DNA from 3 places in the Brevibacillus sp. HD3.3A genome. Region 3 is predicted to be linked to each of the others. Evidence: riboswitches for the same ligand, from Rfam matches in the RefSeq annotation. Region 3 holds a riboswitch; each other region holds the start of a gene.
What was found. Region 3 has a riboswitch for cobalamin ahead of HP435_RS24060 (energy-coupling factor ABC transporter permease). Riboswitches for the same ligand answer to the same signal wherever they lie in the genome.
Positions count from the first base shown of each region.

Region 1: another riboswitch for cobalamin. It lies ahead of HP435_RS25250 (ABC transporter substrate-binding protein); the one in region 3 lies ahead of HP435_RS24060 (energy-coupling factor ABC transporter permease).
Region 2: another riboswitch for cobalamin. It lies ahead of cobO (cob(I)yrinic acid a,c-diamide adenosyltransferase); the one in region 3 lies ahead of HP435_RS24060 (energy-coupling factor ABC transporter permease).

Region 1 covers NZ_CP085874.1:5,397,799-5,399,993, reverse strand. Annotated here, with positions in the region: gene HP435_RS25260 (alpha/beta fold hydrolase) at 1-335, opposite strand, end outside; gene HP435_RS25255 (winged helix-turn-helix transcriptional regulator) at 445-813, shown strand; cobalamin riboswitch at 968-1,166, shown strand; gene HP435_RS25250 (ABC transporter substrate-binding protein) at 1,316-2,195, shown strand, end outside.
Region 2 covers NZ_CP085874.1:1,244,244-1,246,438, reverse strand. Annotated here, with positions in the region: gene cobD (threonine-phosphate decarboxylase CobD) at 1-707, opposite strand, end outside; gene cobO (cob(I)yrinic acid a,c-diamide adenosyltransferase) at 707-1,246, opposite strand; cobalamin riboswitch at 1,517-1,740, opposite strand; gene HP435_RS06265 (TerD family protein) at 1,920-2,195, opposite strand, start outside.
Region 3 covers NZ_CP085874.1:5,142,170-5,144,364, reverse strand. Annotated here, with positions in the region: gene HP435_RS24065 (quinone-dependent dihydroorotate dehydrogenase) at 1-617, shown strand, start outside; cobalamin riboswitch at 769-965, shown strand; gene HP435_RS24060 (energy-coupling factor ABC transporter permease) at 1,113-1,877, shown strand; gene HP435_RS24055 (energy-coupling factor ABC transporter substrate-binding protein) at 1,874-2,158, shown strand; gene cbiQ (cobalt ECF transporter T component CbiQ) at 2,155-2,195, shown strand, end outside.

The DNA.
Region 1 (2,195 bases), 260 kb from region 3:
ACTCGCTCCGGGTATTTGGCGGCGATGGCCGTTGCTACGACAGCGCCGAGCGAGTAGCCTACGACATGAAAGTGCGTAAAGCCTTCCTGCATAACTGCCTGCACATTTTGCTCGACCAGATCGTCCAGCTCCAGCCGCTCGCGGTCGTCTTGCGTTTTGCCCGAGCCGCTGTAATTGGGGGTGATGACGGTAAAGTCAGGTGCCAGCGCCTTGCCGAGATTGCCCCACGTGCCTTCGTAACTGCCTCCTGTACCGTGGATCAACAGCACGGCAGGTCCGCTTCCTTCTACTGCATATGCGACGTTTATGGGACCAACCTGAACGAATTTTTCCATGAGGGCCTCCTTGAAATCGTGTTTTACAAAAGTGATCTTACCGAATACACTGTAAAAAAGTAAGTACGCACTTTTTCGTTGAATACTTACCAAAAGGGAAGTGAGAACCATGGGGAACCAACAGGTGATTTATCAAATAAACGGCAAACAGTTTCAGTGTCCGATCGAGCTGTCTGTTTCCATTCTTGCAGGAAGATGGAAAACGACGATTATTTGCCAACTGATGAACGGGAAAAAGCGGTACGGTGAGCTGAAGAAAAACATCATGGGCGTGAATCACAAAATGCTCGCGGAACAGCTGCGGGAGCTGGAAGAGGCGGGGATTGTGCTGCGGCATGTGTACCCGGTCGTTCCGCCAAAGGTGGAGTACGAGCTGACAGAGCGGGGAGAAGCACTGCGTCCCGTGATTGAATACTTGATCAAATGGGGAGAGCAGTTTGGCACGCCTGTGGCGGATGAAGTGGAGCCGACTGCCTAAAACTGCTGAAAGCACCGGGCCATAATCGCATACGACAACCATACGACCACCTGAGAACGGCGGATTTTTTTCGGGCGAAGGCAAAAGAGGGAAGGAAGCGGCCGATTTGTTTTTACGGTCCCCCCTCCCTATGAAAATAATGGTATAATCAGCCAAGAATAGCATGCAGCTAGGTGCCTTTGCGAGAGCAAGGGGTAACAGGGAATCGGGTGAAAATCCCGAGCGGTCCCGCCACTGTAATTGGTGAGTTCTCTTTCCAACATGTCACTCGGTATGGAGCATAACCATCGGGGAAGACGAAAGAGCGCGATGAGCCAAAAGCCAGGAGACCTACCTAGTTTGTCACACCCGTAATCCTTCGCGGAAAAGGTGAGGTGTAGGAAGAAGCTGCGACAGCTTGTGTCTATTTATTCATGATGTCGACTGATTACTTCTACACGTTTGCCTCGTCCGGCGGGACGGGGCTTTTCTATTGATCACAAAAAGATAGGGAGTGGAAACGATGCTGCAAAAGAACCGGAAAAGCTGGATCGGCAAAGCATGGCTGTTTGGCCTGCTCACGATTTTTTTGGTCGTGACTGGCTGCTCTGCTGCTTCACCGTCATCGTCAACGCCTGCGGAACAGAAAACTGAACAGGCGGTGCCGCAGGAAAAGCAGGAGCTTGCTTTTCAAGATTCCGCAGGGACTGCGATCACGGTAAAGCTGCCAGTAGAGCGGGTGGTCGTGCTCAATCGCAACACGGCAGAAGCGATCAAGCTGCTGGGAGCCGAGCAGTACGTGCTGGCTACAGGCGACACGACGGTCAAAAATAACCCGTACCTCGGATTTGACAGCAAGCCGGATGTGGGGGAAACGAAGCAGATCAATCTGGAGCAAATCATCAGCTTGAAGCCGCAAATCGTCTTCGCCTATACGAATCGCCCCGACAAGACGCTGGAGGAAAAGCTGGAGCCAGCCGGAATCAAAGTCGTGCGAATGAACAACTATTTGCCGGAACAGATGGATGAGGAGCTGAAGCTGCTCGGCAAAATTTTTGATAAATCGGACAAGGCAGACGAATTTCTCGCCTGGAAGCATTCGATTGAAAAGCTGTTAGCGGACCGGGTGGCGGGCATCAAGGAGGAAGACAAAAAACAGGTGCTTGCCTTGTCAGCCGGATTTCTCAATACGAACGGGGGCTACCGGATTTTCCCCAGCCAGTCGTTAGACGGGAAGCCAGGAGTAGGGGAAGGCTACGCGACGATTCTGGCTGGCGGGAAAGACGCTGCCGACTTGCAATGGAATCCGGCGGAGGCGTCGACTACGATCATGGTCGACGAGGAATATGTGCTCAAGCGCAACCCGGAGGTCATTACCCTGCACGGCACCTGGCTGGGTGGCT
Region 2 (2,195 bases), 2.3 Mb from region 3:
TCCGGATGGGCGATCGCGTATCCCAGACGCAGACCGGGAATCGCATACATTTTCGTCATCGACCGCATCAAAATGACCCGAGGAAAGCTCTCCAGGCGACTCGCCAGCGTAAATTGCCGTTCTTCCGCCACGAAATCGAGAAAAGCTTCGTCCACGACCAGCCAGGTGCCTGTCTCTGCCGCCCAGTCCGCCATTTGCAACAGCTCCTGCGGCTCGTACAAGATCCCGGTCGGGTTGTTCGGCGAGCCGACAAATACGAGATCAGCCTGTTCAAACAGCTTGTACAGCTCGGCATGATCCGGCTTGTAGCCGTTCTCTGCTTTTCCGTAGCAACCAATGACACGCGCGCCAAACTGCTCGGAAAGCTCTGCATATTCCGAAAAGCACGGATACACGACGCCGACTGTCTCTGGTTGCAGCCCGAGAATCGCCAAAGCCATCGCTTCCGCCGCTCCATTGGCTGGCAAAAGATATGCTTCCGGCAGTCCGAGACGCTTCGCCAGCGCCTGGCGAAACTCGCGGTGTCCCGGGTCCGGATAGCGCAACACCGCAGACAGCGAATCCAGCAGCATGTCCCTGACCCGTTCCGGCATGCCGAGCGGATTGATATTGGCGCTGAAATCGAGAAACTCTCCAGGCTTTACGCCAAAGCGTTGCGAGGCGGTCAGCAAGTCGCCACCGTGACCATACGTTTCCAGCACGTTCATTAAAATTCTACCCCCAGCACTGCTGGTATTCCTTCGTCATAGTAATGCTTGAGCGGCTTCATTTCTGTCACCAGATCAGCCATGTCCATCACTTCCTGCTTGGCGCTCCGCCCCGTCACGACCAGATGCACATGGCTCGGCCTGTTTTGAATCGCTTCCAAAACATCCGACAGCGGCAGCACATCGTCAATGGGAAAACGATCGATCGCCAGCGCGTTGTTCAGCTCGTCCAAAATCACGACGTCATACGCTCCCGAAGACAGCTTTTCCCGGGCAAAAGCCCACGCCTCCTTGAGCGCTTCCCGATGCTCCTCTGGCGTCTTCGTCCACGTAAAGCCTACGCCCTTTTGCACGATCTCGATGCCGAGCTTGTCAAAAATGATTTTCTCTCCATACGTCCGCTCAGGCGACTTGATGAACTGAATCATAATCACCTTTTTCCCCCGCCCGGTCGCCCGTACAGCCAGGCCCACCGCTGCTGTCGTCTTTCCTTTTCCGTCTCCGGTATAGACCAAAAACAGTCCACGTTTATTGCTCACAACGCACACCCCCAGATTGAAGTGAAGACCTTGCTGTCATTTTGACCCTACATACTTTTCAGGGCCCCCGTCAGTTACCTAAAAAAGGATAGTTTTCTCCAGCCCTTTTCAGGTACTTTTCGGGGACCCCATTGTCCAGTCCAAAAAGTGTCAGCGATTGCTTGTCAGGCGCACAAAAAAACGCTTTGTTTTCCAAAATCTAGAAGGAAAACAAAGCGCGGATAGCTGACAAAAACAATCCTCACCTCTTCCTTTGACCCGAAGGAAAACAGTGCATACACCAAAACAGGCAGGTTTCCTGGCTCAAGGATCATCACTCTTCTTCTCCTTCCCGCCTCGTAGTGGGGCAGTGGATGGCGCCGTTGCCAGGAAGAAGAGCTACTCTTTTACAGTGGCGGGACCGCGTTGGCATTTCACCAAACTTCCCTTTTAACCCTGTCTTTCACGAAATAAGCACTCGCAAAAACACAAGGACCTGTTTTCTATCCTATTCAAATGTCGTTCATTCATTTCAATAACACTCACTTGTTTTAATAATAGCAAATGCTACCGTGGATTCAAGCAAAAGCTGCAAATCGGAGAGGGAAAATGGAAAAACACGGAAAATCCGAGGGAGCGATTCTTGCAAACAACGAAAAAAGCCAGCCTGAGCTGACTTTTAAACTTCCCATCATTAACCAGCGAGGAAATCAGCCAAGATCACTTCCATGTCAAACGGGGTAATCCCCTCTTCCATGGAAAAAACCGTGTCTGCTTCCTCCATCCGGTCGGTAATCGTCCCTCTCGCCTGTGCGTGCAGGGTGAACAGCTCGTGCAAGGTCGGCTTCACAAGTGTCGTCAGCGCGCGGCCCATCCATTCGATACCGCCGCCATTTGCCTCTACGTTGTTGACGAAGCGCGGATGCGAACGCAGCGCGATGTCCGTCCAAATGACTTTTCGCTCTGCCAG
Region 3 (2,195 bases):
ACTATATCAAGTGTCTGGACATGCTCTATGCGTACGGCCATTATTTCGTCATTAACATCAGCTCGCCGAACACGCCGAATTTGCGCGACTTGCAGGAGACAGAAAGCATGCGCCAGCTGGTGCGGGCGATACGCGAGAAAGCGGCTGAGCTGGAAGCGCGCGGCATTCAGAAAAAACCGATTTTGCTCAAAGTAGCTCCAGACATGTCTGACGAGCATATGCGCGATGTCGTGCAAGGGGCTGTGGCGGAAGGTATTTCCGGGATTATTGCCACCAATACGACACTGTCGCGGGAAGCTGTTCAAGGGCATCGGTACGGCGAGGAAGCGGGCGGTTTGAGCGGAAAGCCGCTGACAGAGCGATCGACAGCGTGGGTGAAAGAGATTTATCAGGAAGTCGGAGGCAAAGTGCCGATTATCGGTGTCGGAGGCATTTTTACCGGAGAAGACGCCTATCAGAAAATACGCGCGGGCGCCAGCCTGGTCCAGGTTTATACTGGCATGATTTATCAAGGGCCTGGCATTTCGAAGCAGATCAACAAGCAATTGCTCAAGCTGATGCAGCGGGACGGTTTTTCCCACATCAGCGAAGCGGTTGGCGTGGACGCGAAAGCGTAGAATCAAAAACGTAGAACCAAAAACAAGGCTCGTGCAGTCAATGACATTCGCCAAAAGGTCATCGGTTGCAGGAGCCTTTTGATAATAAGCTTTACGCTGGATTGGGCGATTGAGTATAATAATGTAGGACAAGCAAGAACTGTCAAACAATTGGATATTGTCGGCAATAGGTGCCTTTGTGTGCATGAGCACGAAGGGTAACAGGGAATCGGGTGAAAGTCCCGAGCGGTCCCGCCACTGTAATCAGGGAGTTCTCTTTGATGAAGTTCCACTCATATTCATATGGGGAAGGACAAAGAGCGCATCGATCTGAAAGCCAGGAGACCTACCTACTTGCCACACCCTGGAGACCTTCGCGGAAAGGAGCGGTGAATACGGAGCAATTGGACAGAAGTTCATGTCTATTGTTTTGTGCGCATACCTCGTCTGCTATCGGATGGGGCTTTTTTGATTGGAAAAAACGGTAAAAAGAACAGCAAAGGAGGAGAAGTTGCCTTGAATCGATCACGCTTTGTCTCGACCTGTTTATTGATTGCGGGCTTTGTTCTTTACTTTCTCGTAAATGAACCGCAAACTTCTTACGCGATGCACATTATGGAAGGGTATTTGCCGCTGTCGTGGGCGTTGTTCTGGTGGGTAGTATTTATTCCGTTCTTCATTCTTGGCATTCGTTCGTTAAACAAAATCGTCAAAGAACACCCGCAAATGAAGCTGCTTATTGGCGTATCAGGTGCCTTTGCTTTCGTGCTGTCTGCTTTGAAAATTCCTTCGGTGACGGGAAGCAGCTCCCATCCTACCGGAACAGGACTTGGGGCGATCATGTTCGGCCCGTGGGTGATGTCTGTGCTGGGCAGTCTGGTGCTGTTGTTCCAAGCCTTGCTGTTGGCGCATGGCGGATTGACCACGCTTGGCGCCAACGCTGTTTCGATGGCGGTTGTCGGGCCGATGGTGGCTTACGGGGTGTACCGCCTGATTGTCCGTGCCAACGGAGGACAACGTTTGGCTGTCTTCGCTGCGGCAGCTCTTGCTGACCTGGCGACTTATGTAGTGACATCTGTTCAGTTGGCGCTGGCTTTTCCGGCTGAGTCTGGCGGGGTATTGGCTTCTTTCGCCAAGTTCGCTGGCATTTTTGCCATCACACAAATTCCGTTGGCGATCAGCGAGGGGCTTCTGACCGTGCTCGTCTGGAACTGGCTTCAATCTTACAATGCAAAAGAGCTGGCGGAGCTGCGCTTGCTGAAACGGGAGGAATCGCTGTGAAAAAAGGAATGAACTGGCTGCTGCTCCTGGGTGTCGTCGTGCTTGCGATCGTGCCGTTGCTTTTGGTGCAGGACTCGGAGTTCGGCGGAGCGGACGGAGCGGCAGAGGAAGCGATCAAGGAGATTGCCCCTGCGTACGAGCCGTGGTTCCAGCCGCTGCTTGAACCGCCAGGAGGCGAGACGGAGAGCTTGCTGTTTGCCGTGCAAGCGGCATTGGGAGCGGGCATTGTCGGCTATGCGATGGGCTTGTACAAAGGTCGGCTGGATAAAAACAAAAAATGAACTGGCAGCAGCTTGACTCTCTTTCGTATCAAAACCG